Regions from separate parts of the Rossellomorea sp. GCM10028870 genome, predicted to be linked through region 1. Evidence: predicted binding sites of a transcription regulator. Region 1 holds the regulator's gene; the other holds the start of a gene.
The links. Region 1 encodes NrdR, which represses ribonucleotide reductase genes. Its sites were predicted from a motif close to AACACNATATATNGTGTT; they were not measured.

Region 2: ACFQWC_RS02625 (vitamin B12-dependent ribonucleotide reductase) is a predicted target of NrdR. The motif match lies at 4,277-4,294, and genes of this name have one in related genera.

What each region holds. Positions count from the first base shown of each region.
Region 1 is NZ_JBHTGN010000001.1:159,262-167,573, forward strand. It holds gene polA (DNA polymerase I) at 1-1,474, shown strand, start outside; gene mutM (DNA-formamidopyrimidine glycosylase) at 1,497-2,321, shown strand; gene ytaF (sporulation membrane protein YtaF) at 2,390-3,022, shown strand; gene coaE (dephospho-CoA kinase) at 3,049-3,654, shown strand; gene ACFQWC_RS00835 (glyceraldehyde-3-phosphate dehydrogenase) at 4,174-5,202, shown strand; gene speD (adenosylmethionine decarboxylase) at 5,834-6,214, shown strand; gene ACFQWC_RS00845 (cytosolic protein) at 6,346-6,726, shown strand; gene nrdR (transcriptional regulator NrdR) at 6,809-7,264, shown strand; gene ACFQWC_RS00855 (replication initiation and membrane attachment family protein) at 7,333-8,312, shown strand, end outside.
Region 2 is NZ_JBHTGN010000001.1:508,248-516,559, forward strand. It holds gene gcvPA (aminomethyl-transferring glycine dehydrogenase subunit GcvPA) at 1-701, shown strand, start outside; gene gcvPB (aminomethyl-transferring glycine dehydrogenase subunit GcvPB) at 694-2,157, shown strand; gene ACFQWC_RS02610 (hypothetical protein) at 2,350-2,583, opposite strand; gene ACFQWC_RS02615 (rhodanese-like domain-containing protein) at 2,651-3,034, opposite strand; gene ACFQWC_RS02620 (lipoate--protein ligase family protein) at 3,247-4,083, shown strand; gene ACFQWC_RS02625 (vitamin B12-dependent ribonucleotide reductase) at 4,433-7,003, shown strand; gene ACFQWC_RS02630 (patatin-like phospholipase family protein) at 7,110-7,991, shown strand; gene ACFQWC_RS02635 (SA1362 family protein) at 8,008-8,312, opposite strand, start outside.

The DNA.
Region 1 (8,312 bases):
CATGAAAGGGATTGAGTTCGATCTCCTGTTAGCGTCTTATATTATTAATCCTTCTGAATCGAGTGAAGACTTTGCTTCTATTTCAAAAGGACACGGTCAGCCTTCTATCGAATCGGATGAAGCGGTTTATGGAAAAGGTGCCAAGCAGAAAATTCCTTCTACTGAAATTCTATCAGAGCATCTTGCACGAAAAGCATTCATTCTTCATGAGTTAATGAACACATGCATGGAAGAGTTGAAAGAAAATGATCTCTATGAATTATTCACCGAGTTAGAATTACCCCTTGCCCTTATTTTAGCCGAAATGGAATTCACGGGTGTGAAGGTGGATCAGGAGCGTTTGCTCACCATGAAGGATGAGCTAGCTCACCGTTTGGAAGAATTAGAAAAGAATATCCATGAACAAGCTGGCGAAAGCTTTAACATAAATTCTCCCAAGCAGCTTGGGGTGATTCTTTTTGAAAAATTGGGTTTACCAGTCGTCAAGAAAACGAAAACCGGTTATTCCACTTCTGCGGATGTATTGGAAAAACTGCAGTCCAAACATGAAATCATTGATCATATCCTTCATTACCGTCAGTTAGGGAAGTTACAATCCACTTATTTAGAGGGGTTATTGAAGGTCGTCCATAAAGATTCCAGTAAGATTCATACACGGTTTAATCAGGCCCTTACACAAACTGGCCGACTAAGCTCGACAGACCCTAACCTGCAAAACATTCCGATCAGACTTGAGGAAGGAAGAAAAATTCGTCAGGCGTTCATTCCATCTGAAGAGGGCTGGGTCATGTTCGCTGCGGACTATTCTCAAATTGAACTGCGTGTACTGGCTCATATTGCCAAGGATGAAAAATTAGTGGAAGCCTTCAGGAATGATATGGACATTCATACGAAAACAGCGATGGACGTCTTTGGGGTGGCAAAGGAAGAGGTCACATCCAATATGAGAAGGCATGCGAAAGCCGTTAACTTCGGAATCGTTTACGGAATCAGTGACTACGGTCTTTCTCAAAGCCTGGATATTACACGAAAAGAAGCAGGGGAATTCATTAAGAAATATTTAGAAAGCTTCCCCGGGGTAAAAGAGTATATGGATGACATCGTTCAGGATGCAAAGCAGAAGGGGTATGTGACGACCCTGCTGAATCGACGACGCTACCTTCCTGAAATCACGAGCCGTAATTTCAACTTAAGAAGTTTCGCTGAACGTACAGCGATGAACACGCCGATTCAAGGAAGTGCAGCCGATATCATCAAGAAGGCGATGATTGATATGGCAGCGCGATTAAAAGAAGAAAATCTTCAATCGCGATTATTGTTACAGGTGCATGATGAATTGATCTTTGAAGCACCTGAAGAAGAAATTGAAGTATTGAAGAAGATTGTTCCTGAAGTGATGGAGAATGCAATGGAGCTTGAGGTTCCATTAAAGGTCGATTACTCATACGGACAGACTTGGTACGACGCGAAATAGAGTTTGAGAAGGAGGTGGCATAGTGCCGGAGCTGCCTGAAGTAGAAACGGTCAGAAGGACGTTAGAGCTTCTTGTTATTGGGAAGAGAATCAAAGACGTCTCGGTTTTTTGGCCAAAGATGATTAAAAACCCCGACGAGCCCGATGAGTTTGTTCATAGCTTGAAGGGGCAGGAAATTCTTGAAATGAGAAGAAGAGGGAAATTCCTGATCTTTTACTTAAACGACGTGGCCCTTGTTTCTCACTTGAGAATGGAGGGAAAGTATAACGTATCCGATAGCCGGGACCCGATTGAAAAGCATACCCACGTGATCTTTCATTTTACGGATAACACAGAACTCAGATACCGTGATGTCCGGAAGTTCGGGACGATGCACCTTTTCAAGAAAGGGGAGGAGTTGCTTCACCTTCCCCTCCTGCAGTTGGGACCGGAGCCATTCCAATCCGAGTTTACAACAGACTACTTAACAGAGAAGCTGCGCAAGACAGATAGAATCGTGAAAGCTACATTATTAGATCAAACGGTCCTCGTGGGACTGGGGAACATCTATGTAGATGAAGCGTTATTCCGTGCGGGTATACATCCTGACAGGAAATCAAAATCCCTTTCAACGGAAGAAATTGAACGTTTGCATAAAGAAATTATTCATACGCTAACCGAAGCCGTTGAAATGGGTGGAAGTACGATTCGATCCTACGTGAATTCCCAGGGTCAAATGGGGATGTTCCAACAGAACCTCTACGTGTATAGCCGGAAAGAAGAGCCGTGCCGTCAATGTGGGACTCCCATTGAGAAGAAGGTTTCTGCAGGGAGAGGGACTCACTATTGTCCTGATTGCCAACGGTAGAAAGAACATTTAACATCTGATAAGCCCTTACCATATAGTATTGTAATGATTTTTGGGAGGGCTATTAGATGAGTGAAACAATCTCCTTATTACTGCTGGCGTTTGCTGTAAGTCTTGATAGTTTTAGCACCGGTTTAACCTACGGATTACGAAAAGTGAAAATCCCTACAAAATCAATCAGCATCATATCCATTTGTTCGGCAAGCTCTTTATTGTTAGCCATGTTGCTCGGTCAAACCATCGGATCCATCATCACACCGGTTTGGGCTGGCAGAATTGGCGGGCTGATTCTAGTTGTAATAGGAGCGGCCGTATTGTACCAGTTCTTTAGACCGGAAAAAGAAACGGTATTATCCCAGGAAAAGACGCTGATTAACTTTGAGATCAAATCCATAGGCCTGGTGGTTCAAATTTTAAGAAGGCCGTTAACGGCAGACTTTGATAGATCGGGTACGATTACGGGAATCGAGGCATTCATGCTTGGGATCGCCCTGTCACTCGATGCATTCGGTGCCGGAATCGGTGCCGCGTTATTAAATTTCTCGCCATTATTACTTACTTTGGCAATCCTGTTGATGAGCTTTACGTTCTTATTCTCAGGATTGAAGATGGGAGAGTTCTTCTCTCATTTACGGTGGATTCATCGAGTATCATTTCTTCCGGGAGTTCTCTTGATCCTTATAGGGATCCTCCGGTTTTAGTGGCTGAGCTAGAAAGGAATACGATAATGGGAACCATTATAGGATTAACAGGTGGTATTGCAAGTGGTAAAAGTACAGTTTCAACTATGTTAAATGAAAAAGGATATACGATAATAGACGCCGACCTTGCCGCCCGTATGGTGGTTGAGGTTGATCAGCCTGCTTATCTTGCGATTGTGGAAGAATTCGGTGAACACATACTGCACGATCACGATTCAACCATCAATCGGGAAAAACTCGGTCAAATCATCTTTAACTCTGAAGAAAAACGAAAAAAGCTGAATGGAATCGTTCATCCTGCCGTCAGAAGCATGATGCTCGCACATAAAGATGAAGCCATTGCAGCTGGTAAACACACGATTTTCATGGATATCCCTCTTTTATTCGAAAGTGATTTGACGTGGATGGTTGATCGCACAGTCGTGGTATACGTGGACCAAGAAACCCAACTATCCCGCCTGATGGAGCGGAACAACTTTAACCGTGAAGACGCATCATCCCGCATCGCTTCCCAATTCCCCTTAAAGGATAAAGCAAGCCTTGCCGACGCAGTCATCGACAACAACGGATCTCTACATGAGACCAAAGAACAGCTTGATGCACTCTTAGTGGAGTGGAATCTAAAACCATAGAATGGCAAATGAGCCGACAAGAAACCTCTTGTCGGCTTTTTATTATGGCTCACTATAATTAGTAGTTATGCTGATAAATATTGATTTTTGGTTTGTATTTGTAAATAGGAGAAATTCTAATCGTAACTATAGAGGCTTTAAGGTGTTTGTCTTTCAAATGTATAGGCACTAAACATATATCAGCACAGAGTGGATTGTAGCGGTAGGCACTTTACTCCTGCGGGAAATAGAGGAAAGGTCGAGACCCCGCAGGCGCAGCCAAGGAGGCTCGACTTCCTCCCCGCGGAAAGAAAGTGCCTGGAGCGGAAAGGAACGATCAATGTTAAAATCAAAATCTATTTCATTGAAAAAATGTATGAATCCAATCCATAAAAATATACATTCAATAAGCTGATTTGTCAGAATAATAAAACATTAAAAATCCGCAAAATACTTATTAACTAATTCTCTAAATATGTTATACTATTTTTAGCAAATAAACATATAAGTATAACATTAATATAGAGGGGAGCCGGATTTATGAAGGCGAAAATTGCAATCAATGGTTTTGGACGTATTGGGAGAATGGTTTTCAGAAAAGCAATATTAGAGGAAAACTTAGAGGTTGTAGCCATTAACGCAAGCTACCCAGCTGAAACGCTAGCCCATTTAATAAAGTATGACACAAATCATGGAACATTCCAGGCAGATGTAGTGACAGAAGATGATGCACTCATCGTCAACGGGAAACGTGTCCTACTATTAAGCAATCGTGATCCTAAAGCATTACCTTGGAACGAATTGGATATTGATATTGTCATTGAAGCAACAGGAAAATTCAATTCAAAAGACAAAGCGAGCCTGCATTTAGAAGCGGGAGCCAAAAAAGTCATCCTGACGGCCCCAGGTAAAAATGAAGACGTTACCATTGTGATGGGTGTAAATGAAAGCGCATTAAATATTGAAGAACACAGCGTGATTTCAAATGCATCTTGTACAACGAACTGCTTAGCACCAGTTGCGAAGGTATTAGATGAGCAATTTGGTATTGAAAACGGACTTATGACGACAGTCCATGCTTACACAAATGACCAAAAAAATATTGATAATCCCCATAAAGATTTGAGAAGAGCGAGAGCGTGCGGCCAGTCGATCATCCCGACAACGACTGGTGCAGCAAAAGCATTATCATTGGTTCTGCCTCAATTAAACGGCAAGCTTCACGGAATGGCATTACGTGTCCCTACACCAAATGTTTCACTAGTGGACCTGGTTGTAGATGTGAAAAGAGACGTAACAGTAGAAGAAATCAACGAAGCATTTATTACAGCATCTCTTGGTTCTTTACATGGAGTGCTGCAATACACAACAGAACCTTTGGTTTCGATCGACTTTAATACAAATCCTCATTCAGCGATCATCGACGGATTATCCACGATGGTAATGGGAGATCGAAAAGTGAAAGTACTTGCCTGGTACGATAACGAGTGGGGCTATTCATGCCGCGTCGTCGATCTGGCTAAATTCGTAGCAACAAAAATGAACGCAAAACAAGAAGTCAACGTTTGAAAGAATCAACATAAACAATAAGCATCATCCTTAGAACGTACCTTTCCAGGTGCGTTTTTTTTCTTTTATTTCGCTTTTTAAGAATGATGGTATAGAACACTTTATTTAATGGGGATGTATTAAATATTTTAGGAACAAATTCTGCAAAGGAGCTTTTTTATGTTTATCTATCAAAAAGTATAATTAGAAAAAGTGTAGCATCCCAGAGTGGATTGTAGCGGAAGGCACTTGACTCCTGCGGGAATAGCGGGACAGGTGAGACCCCGCAGGCGAAGCCGAGGAGGCTCACCGCCCGCCCCGCGGAAAGCAAGTGCCTGGAGCGAAAAGGAACGGTCAACATTTAGAACATAATCCAAAACTCACTTTACTATTTTGGGTGATAACCCGCATAATCTCGTTGCAATCAACCGATCGTCCACCCATATAAAAAAGTTTATAAAAATTTATTGCAAAACAGTTTTAAACAAAGTATACTATTTTTCGTGAACTTCTTATTAGCAAATGAATACTGATTTAACTACTTAAAGGGTTAGGACCTCTTCGGACTAACTTTCCCCCGTGGTAGTTAAGATTTTGCCAAAGGACACGTTCATTTTGACGAAAAAAATTATGTCAAAGGGGGAAACACTCAATGGAAACAATGGGTCGTCATGTAATCTCGGAATTATGGGGTTGCGATTTTGAAAAATTAAACGATGTAGTAGGAATTGAAAAAACATTCGTCGATGCTGCACTTAAATCAGGTGCAGAGGTTCGTGAGGTAGCTTTCCATAAATTTGCTCCTCAAGGTGTGAGTGGAGTTGTGATCATTTCAGAATCACATCTGACTATTCACAGTTTTCCTGAACATGGTTATGCCAGTATAGATGTATATACTTGCGGTGATTTAGATCCTAACATCGCTGCTGAATATATTGCAGATGCTCTTGGTGCTGACACGCGTGAAACAATCGAATTGCCACGTGGTATGGGTCCGGTACAAGTGAAGAAGTCTCAGGCACAAGCCCTTTAATTGAAAATAACTCAGAAGAGATGCGTATTGGATGCATCTCTTTTTTTGTGCTTTTGTAAAGGAATTGATTTTGAATTTTCATTCGTGCGGTTTTCGTGTAAAATAAGGGTAAATAAAGGGAGGAACTTTATATGAGCGGAATACGTACCCTGTTTAAACGATTTCAATCAGAATGTGAGACATCTGATAAGCACGAAGATAAAGACCTGCAATCACGATATTATAAATCCATGCATCAAGGTGCATTTAATGCAGTACTAGAGTTATTCTCATCCTCTGAATATGAGGTGATTTCCCAGTCTAAGGACAGAGGGGAAATCACGGTTCGTAAAAATGGGACTCCCCAACTGTTCATCGTCGCAACAGTCATCACCGTAAGGCCTTTTGAAACGGCAGTCGATTTCAAGGTGAGTGCAGACAAAGGGAAGGTCTTTGGTACATATACGGTGTTAAAAGCGCAGATCAGCCATTATTATCAGAAGCTTGATAGTGAATTGACAAAAGTGAAATAACGGTAAATCCCATAGAAGCTTGTGTACAGCGCAGCTTTTTTATATGATGAAAGTAAGAGTATGTAATAACGGAGCTGATATTATGAAATGCCCGTCTTGCCAGCATAATGGTACCCGAGTGGTGGACTCCCGGCCTGCTGATGAAGGACGTTCGATCAGGAGAAGAAGAGAATGTGAAGAATGCACTTTTCGCTTCACGACCTTCGAGAAGGTAGAAGAGCTTCCTTTAATTGTGGTGAAAAAAGAAGGGGTAAGAGAAGAGTTTAGTCGAGAGAAGATTTTGAGAGGGTTGATCAAGGCTTGTGAGAAGCGCCCGGTACCTCTTGAGAGATTAGAAAAGATCTCAACGGATATTGAAAAGGAACTCCGAAATCAAGGTGCTTCTGAGGTAGAATCCGTTAAGATCGGTGAGATGGTCATGGATCAACTTGCCAAGGTAGATGAAGTTGCATACGTACGCTTTGCATCTGTTTATCGACAGTTTAAGGATATTAATGTATTTATAGACGAACTGAAAGAATTAATAAAAAAAGAGTAGAAGAATGAGCTGAAGATGTAATTCTTTAGCTCTTTTCTCTTTATTTCTTTGAAAGGTAGAATCCAACTATGATGAAGAAGCATTGGAATGAAATACAGCCAATCGATCCCTACACGGTAGGGACAAATGGGATGCTTCAGGAATATGACCGGAAAATCATTACATTTCTGTACCAGCCTTTAATTGGTTCAGTGTGCTACAGTCTTTATATGAGTTTATGGGGAGAAGTCGAAGAAAATCGGCTCTGGTCGACTGATTCCACCCATTATCACCTTATGAACATACTGTCCGTGAATCTTCAGGACGTCTACGAAGCGCGGATGAAGCTTGAGGGAATCGGCTTGTTAAAGGCATATGAAAAAAGGGACAACGGGGACCGCAGCTTTCTCTATGAACTGCAGCCTCCTCTTTCCCCTCAGGAATTCTTTCATGATGGTATGTTGAATGTGTATCTTTACCGGAAAATCGGCAGAACTCATTACTTGCGTTTGAAGAAGTTTTTCACTGACGAATCGGTTGATAAACAGCAGTACTCGAATATCACTCGATCCTTTCAGGATGTTTTTACATCGGAGCAAATTAATTTTCTTCACCATGATGCAAATGTGGATTCGGAAACCAAGTCTGGTGAACAATATATGAACTATGGAAGGAATGAAGGGATTCCATTAGACGACATCGATTTTGATTTTCAGTTATTGCTGGCGGGATTATCCGAATCCATGGTTCCGCGAAAAGCCTTTACAGCGACTGTGAAGGAAACGGTACTGAAGCTGAGCTATTTATACGGCATCGATCCTATTCAAATGAAAAATATCGTCTTAAGTTCCCTGGATGCTGATGATACCATCGATATAGAATTATTGCGTAAAACTGCACGGGATTGGTATGGGCTACAAACAGGGGATCAATTGCCCGATTTGACTACCAGAATCGAGACCAAGAAACCTGAACCAGCGTATAAACCCCTCTCCAAAGAAGAGGAGCTGATTGAATACCTTGAAAACACGTCTCCAAAAGACGTACTATCTGATATTTCGAATGGCGG
Region 2 (8,312 bases), 350 kb from region 1:
TCTTCGGCCGGGTGGAAGAACTAAAAGCGATCGAAGAAGTGACTCATGCTGAAAAAGCGATGTTCGTGGTTTCCTCAAACCCACTTGCACTAGGTGCACTTACACCTCCTGGACAATTAGGTGCAGATATCGTCATTGGTGATGCACAGCCATTTGGCATTCCAAGTGCCTTTGGTGGACCTCACTGTGGATACTTTGCCGTGAACAAGAAGCTTATGCGTAAAGTACCGGGCCGTCTTGTTGGTCAAACCGTTGATGAAGATGGAATCCGTGGATTCGTTCTGACTCTTCAAGCGCGTGAGCAGCATATCCGTCGTGATAAAGCAACGTCGAATATTTGTTCAAACCAGGCATTAAATGCACTCGCAGCATCTGTGGCCATGACAGCACTTGGAAAACAGGGCGTCAAAGAGATGGCACTTCAAAATATCCAAAAAGCACATTATGCAAAAGAAGCCTTTAAAGCAAAAGGATTCTCCATTGCATTTGAAGGTCCAACATTCAATGAGTTTGTCGTTAAGGTAAATATGCCTGTCAAAGAAATCAATCAAAAGCTTCTAGGAAAAGAAATGATTGGTGGATACGATCTTGGACTAGTGGATGACAGCTTGGCACAGCACATGCTGGTGGCTGTTACTGAACTTCGCAGCAAAGAAGAAATCGACGCATTCGTAGCAGAACTGGGGGATTGTCATGAATAAGCAAGATCAACCTCTTATTTTTGAATTATCTAAAGAAGGCCGTGTCGGCTATAGCTTACCTGAATTAGATGTACCACAGGTGGAATTATCAGATCTCATTCCATCAGATTATATCCGTTCGGAAGAACCAGAGCTTCCAGAGGTATCTGAACTGGATATCATGCGTCATTATACAGCATTATCAAAACGTAATCATGGTGTGGATTCCGGTTTTTATCCTTTAGGGTCCTGTACGATGAAGTACAATCCAAAGGTGAATGAAAACGTTGCACGACTGAATGGATTTGCCCATATCAATCCGCTACAAGAAGCAGAAAGTGTTCAAGGCGCGCTTGAACTTATGTATGATCTTCAAGAGCATTTGAAAGAGATCACAGGTATGGATGAGGTGACCCTGCAGCCTGCAGCAGGAGCTCATGGAGAGTGGACCGGTCTTATGATGATCCGTGCTTACCATGAAGCAAATGGTGACACTCACCGTACGAAGGTCATCGTACCGGATTCAGCTCATGGAACGAACCCTGCCAGTGCCACTGTAGCAGGTTTCGAAACAGTAACGGTTAAATCAAACGAGAATGGATTAGTTGATTTGGAAGATCTGAAGCGTGTAGTAGGAGATGATACTGCAGCCCTGATGCTGACCAATCCGAACACTCTTGGTTTATTTGAAGAAAACATTCTGGAAATGGCTGCAATCATTCATGAAGCAGGCGGTAAGCTGTATTATGATGGTGCCAATCTAAATGCAGTATTATCAAAAGCCAGACCTGGGGACATGGGATTTGATGTCGTGCATTTAAATCTTCATAAGACGTTTACGGGCCCTCACGGAGGCGGTGGTCCTGGAAGCGGTCCTGTCGGAGTGAAGGAAGACTTGATTAAATACCTTCCAAAACCGGTCCTGGTGAAAAATGGCGAAAAGTTCGAATTCGATTACAACCGTCCTGATTCAATTGGCCGTGTAAAACCATACTATGGGAACTTTGGTATTAACGTTCGTGCCTATACTTACATCAGAACGATGGGGCCGGACGGACTGAGAGCCGTTACAGAAAACGCAGTCCTGAATGCAAATTACATGATGCGCAGACTGGCTCCTCACTTCGACCTTCCATACGATCGTCATTGTAAGCATGAATTTGTCATCAGTGGAAAACGTCAGAAGAAGCTTGGCGTCCGTACATTGGATATTGCGAAGCGACTACTCGACTTCGGATATCATCCGCCTACGATTTACTTCCCATTAAATGTGGAAGAATGCATGATGATTGAACCAACGGAAACAGAATCGAAAGAAACCCTAGATTCCTTTATAGATGCAATGATCCAAATTGCTAAAGAAGCAGAAGAAACACCGGAAATCGTCCAAGAAGCACCTCATACGACCATCGTCAAACGTATGGACGAAACACTCGCAGCAAGAAAACCAATACTGCGTTATACAAAAGAAAGCTAAAAGATGTAAAACTGGAAATCCCCGCAGCGGTTCGCTGCGGGGATTTTCTGAGGGACGGACCTTCATTGAAAGAGAAATGGGGCGGAGGTGATTGTGGTGTTATCTCCTGTAATTCAAGTGAAAAAGACGTGATTTGGCCGTTTAAAGGGACTATTAGCATAGTAAGACAAGTAATTAAGCAGATATGGTGGATCACTCAGCAAAATAGGCGCGGAATTCGGTCGTGGTGGTCGATAATCCAGCCAAAGTGAAAGGGAATCCAGCCGATTTGGTCGATAATCCGGCAGAAATGAACAGGAATCCAGCCGTTTTGGTTGATAATCCAGCCGAAATGAACAGGAATCCAGCAGTTTTCAGCAAAAATCCAGCCGAATTACAAATAATCCCATTTGTTGATTGGATTCTACATACTACCACTAGATCCATCAACGCAATCCATCCGACTACTCCCACCGATCAAAAAAAGGATTGCCTCTAAGGCAATCCTTTCACATTATTTTTTATGTTTTACTTTACCTGTCCACTTTTTAAAGCCGCCCTGCAATTGGTGAAGATCTCGGTATCCTTTGCGGTGAAGCATTTGAGCTGCTCGTCCGCTGCGGAGTCCGCTTTGGCAATAAAGGTAAACGGGTTGATCGGCACGGATTTCCTTTTGTCTCATTTTTATTTGAGATAGGGGGATATTTCGTGCGCCAAGTACGTGACCGTTTTCAAATTCATTCGCTTCACGAACATCTATCAATTGAGCTTTACGATATCCTGCTCGAAATTCTTCTTCAGTCAATGTATTCACAATTCTCTTTTGATAGAAGAACGTAAAGAGTGAATAAACAATGATTCCACCAAGTACGACTAAAAGAATATATAATCCTTCCATCATTCATGCTCCTTTCTACAAATGCGCTATCTTCTATTATATTCATGAAAGCTCCGAGAATCAAAACAAATTTATTATTTTATAGCAAACACTTTCCAATCTGTTTTTCTTTGTTTTTTCGATTGGATTTGATAGACTAGTAACGGACTTGAATGAAGTTGAATGATTACATAATAAAATATCAAAGAGAAGACGTAAATGAGGTATGATGCATGAAAAAGGAAACATGGAGATTCATTGACTCAGGGAATTGTTCCCCTTCTTATAATATGGCCCTTGATGAGGCGCTACTCGATTGGCATAGTGAAGGGAAGATTCCTCCGACGATTCGTTTTTACGGTTGGGATCCCGCGACACTATCGATTGGCTACTTCCAAAAGGTAGAAAAGGAAATCAATCTTGAAGCCGTTAAGGAGCACGGACTCGGATTCGTCAGAAGACCGACTGGAGGCAGGGGGGTTCTGCATGAACATGAATTGACGTACAGCGTCATTGTTTCAGAAGATCATCCTGAAATGCCTAAAACAGTAACGGAAGCGTATCGTGTCATCTCGGAAGGAATTCTAAAGGGATTTCAGGGCCTGGGCCTTGAAGCCTACTTTGCTGTTCCGAAAACAGCAGAAGAGAGGGAAGGATTAAAAAATCCACGTTCAGCTGTTTGTTTTGATGCACCCAGCTGGTATGAACTGGTGGTTGAAGGAAGGAAAGTGGCAGGCAGTGCCCAGACGCGTCAAAAGGGCGTCATCCTCCAGCACGGCTCTATCCTCCTGGATCTTGACGAAGATAAATTGTTTAGTCTGTTTAATTATCCATCTGACAGGGTAAAAGAGCGTATGCAGCGAGCTTTTAAAAACAAGGCCGTTGCGATGAACGAAATCAGTTCTGAAACGGTCACCATGGACATGGCCAAGGAAGCGTTCAAAAAAGGTTTTGAAGAAGGACTGAATATCCACCTGGAACCATATGAACTTTCCGAAGAGGAAACACAATATGTTGTGGACCTTGCCGAAACCCGGTACGAATCAGATGATTGGAATTTTAAACGATAAAATTTTTTGTAGAAAAAAAGCGATGCTTGTCGCTTTTTTCCTATTTTACCAACTATTACGCGACTTGGATTTATATCAAGTTCTAAATTAATAGAAATGGTCGGAGTATTATATGATTTTCTATTGTTTCCTCCTGTTTTCTATTTTTATTGGCTTATTATCCGTTTGACAAACAAATGACCTATTGACCCGAAACACAATATATGGTGTGTCGAATAATTTTTTGCACACTATATGTTGTGTTTATTTATTGCTTTTCTAATAGAGCTATGATATCGTATTATTTGATATTACACATCAAAGTAAATAACAAACAAATGAAAGATTTGAGATAGAAGGAGTTGTCTTTATGACTGTTGCGTCGAAAAACACAATGAAATTAAACATCGAAAGATTAAATCAGGATATCGGATTATTTCCTCAAGTACATCCCATTACACCGGATATGAATACTACACACAAAGGTGTATCCCGTCTTGTCATGATTGATCGTTATTCTTTCAAAGACACGGAAAAAATCACCCTTTCTGAAGGAGACTTTGTAGTCCTCACCATCAAAGAAGATCCTAAATTCCCTGCAAGAGGGTTAGGTTACATCACAAGCATCGATTGGGAAACGAAGAAAGCAGATGTTTGGATCGAAGAAGAGTACAGAAGTGCCATAGACAAACCTGAAGAAATGGAAACGGGTATCGTTTCTAGAACACTTGATGTAATTGAAAAACCTCTCGAAGTCTACTACGAACAAATTGCAAAGCGTAACGCAACAGGCTTAGCAGAAGTGGAAGAAACTCCTGAAAAGAGACAAGTTTGGTTTGAGAAGTTCTATCATGAATTGGTGAACCTGCATTTTGTTCCTGCTGGTCGAGTGCTTTATGGAGCGGGTGCCGGAACGGATGTTACGTACTTTAACTGTTACGTGATGCCTTTCGTACAGGATTCACGTGAAGGGATTTCAGAACATCGCAAGCAGGTAATGGAGATCATGAGCCGAGGCGGGGGAGTCGGAACGAATGGATCGACGCTTCGTCCGCGCAATACCCTTGCAAAAGGTGTGAACGGTAAATCCTCCGGTTCGGTTTCCTGGCTGGATGACATCGCCAAATTGACTCATTTGGTTGAGCAGGGCGGTTCAAGACGCGGGGCACAAATGATCATGTTATCAGATTGGCATCCCGATATTATCGAATTCATCATTTCTAAAATGCAAAACCCGCGTATTCTGCGTTATCTCCTTGAGAATACAGAAGATGAAACCATTAAAAAAGCGGCACAGGATAAATTGAAATTCACCCCTCTGACGGAACAAGAGGAAGCGATGTATCAAGGAATCCTGAACTATAGACAAATCCCCGGGTATGGTGGGTTTGATGCGAAGATCCTTAAGAATGCAGAAGAAAAGCTGCGTACAGGCGGAACATATAGCGTCCATAATTCAGAGTTTCTGACAGGTGCCAATATTTCTGTTTGTTTAACAAGCGACTTTATGGAAGCTGTGGAAAACGATCGTGAGTATGAACTCCGCTTCCCGGATGTTGAAAGTTACAATGAAGAGCAAATGAAATACTACAATGAAGAATGGCACAATGTCGGTGACGTCCGAGAGTGGGAAAAGCTTGGATACAAAGTCCGTACCTACCGTAAGATCAAAGCGAAAGAGCTTTGGAATCTTATCAATGTTTGTGCAACGTATTCAGCTGAGCCTGGAATCTTCTTTATTGATAACGCGAATGATATGACGAATGCGAAAGCATATGGTCAAAAGGTAGTTGCTACCAACCCATGTGGTGAACAGCCTCTTGCTCCTTATTCAGTGTGTAATCTGGCAGCCGTGAATCTGGCTCAGTTTGCCAATAAAGAGACGAAAACCGTTGATTTCGAAAAGTTGAAGCGTACCGTTGAAGTGGGTGTTCGCATGCAGGATAATGTCATTGATGCGACTCCGTACTTCCTGGATGAAAACAAAAAGCAGGCCCTTGGTGAGCGACGTGTCGGCCTTGGCGTTATGGGGCTTGCAGACTTGTTGATCTATTGTGAAAAAGAATACGGTTCAGAAGAAGGTAACCAGCTGGTTGATGAGGTGTTCGAAGCCATCGCAACAACCGCTTATCGTGCATCCGTTGAATTATCCAAGGAAAAGGGAAGCTTCCCATTCCTTACTGGAAGTACCGACGAAGAAACGAAGGCTTTACGAAAAGCGTTTGTGGAAACAGGTTTCATGAAGAAAATGCCTGAGGATGTAAGGGATGACATTCAACAGTACGGGATTCGAAACTCTCATCTGTTAACCGTTGCTCCAACAGGTTCAACAGGTACGATGGTTGGTGTATCTACAGGTCTCGAGCCTTACTTCTCCTTCACATATTACAGAAGCGGCCGTCTTGGTAAGTTTATTGAAGTAAAAGCGGATATTGTAGAGGATTACTTAAAGAGAAATCCGGAAGCAGATGCTGACAATCTTCCAGAATGGTTTGTATCTTCCATGAGCCTGGCGCCACAAGCACATGCTGATGTTCAATGTGTCATCCAGAATTGGATTGACAGCTCCATTTCGAAAACCGTTAATGCCCCTCGTGGTTATACGGTTGAGCAAGTAGAAAAAGTGTATGAGCGTCTTTATAAAGGTGGAGCAAAAGGCGGTACGGTGTACGTTGATGGAAGCCGTGATTCGCAAGTTCTTACCCTCAAAGCAGAAGAAAACAGCTTTGATGACGAGCATGAAGCAGAACAAAAAGAGATTCCTACAACTAAAAAGCCGATCGTGTTACTCGATACGATTCAAGACGTGCGTTCAACAGACGTTACCATTGGGTCTGAAGTTGGAAATACGTGTCCTGTATGCCGTAAAGGAACGGTAAAAGATATGGGCGGCTGCAATACTTGTACCAACTGCGGTGCTCAACTGAAGTGCGGTTTATAATAATAAAGATAGATAGGAGGGGACTGGTTCCCCTCCTATTTTTTTAGTCTAAAATCCTTCTTTGTGAATTAAAGATGTAGTAAGAGAAAAAGAAGGAGTGGAGCCTGTGGACATCGATGGCGTTTTTTCAGGCGGAGGCATCAAGGGGCTCGCCTTGATTGGGGCATATCAAGCATTAGAGGAGAAGGGCTACAGATTTAAGAGGCTCGCAGGAACGAGTGCAGGAGCAGTGATTGCAGCATTTATTGCTGCAGGTTATTCGAGCAGGGAGCTTTTGAAAATCATGGATGATATAGATTTTAATAAATTGCTGGACTCAAACGAGATCATCTCCTTTCCTATTATAAAATGGTTTCGGGTTTACCATCGTTTAGGTTTGTATAAAGGAGTGGCGCTTGAAAACTGGGTGGAAGAAAAGCTGAAGGGTAGAGGGATCTATACGTTCGCCGATTTACCTCCCCATTCACTCCGGGTGATCGCTTCAGATCTATCGAACGGCAGATTATTAGTTCTCCCTGACGACCTTGAGAAGTATGGAATAGCTAAAGAAACCTTTCCTGTTGCAAGGGCGATACGAATGAGTGCGAGTCTTCCTTATTTTTTCGAACCTGTAAAGTTACGATCTTTAGAAGGAATAAGTTTTATGGTGGATGGTGGGGTGCTCAGTAATTTTCCAATGTGGCTGTTCGATCGGGAAAATGTGAAAAAGGTGAGGCCGGTAATAGGGGTGAAGTTAAGTCACGATCTAGTCGGAAAGCCGAAAAAACAAATCAAGAATGCGATTGATATGTATGAAGCCCTCTTTACTACGATGAAAGATGCACATGATTCCAGATACATTTCCAGAAAACATGAAAAAAACATCATCTTTATTCCTACTGAAGGAGTGCTCACAACCGAATTCCAGTTAACCCCGGAAAGGAAAACAGAGCTCATCCGGTACGGAAAATCAAAAGCTGAAGCATTTCTGCAAAAATGGACATATTAATAAAACAATCGAGCTCCTAAAATGAGGCTCGATTGTTTTTCTTATTCTTCTTTCCTTCAATTACAGTCAGATTGGCATTGGATTTCTTGCGTATTGAACGTTTCTTTTGGGCGTTTGATACTTGTTGAGGCCTACTTGAAGACTTCTTCTTATGACGCTTCTTCGATTGCTTGGCTGCTTTAACAAACGCTCTCTGTTCATTACTATTACCAGCCCGCCTCCCGCTGAACCATCTTCGGTATATAAAGTAGATAATCCCGATGACGGCTGCTGTTACCAGTAATTGTTTTGCAAGCCCTAAAGGATTTCCGAATAGGGAAG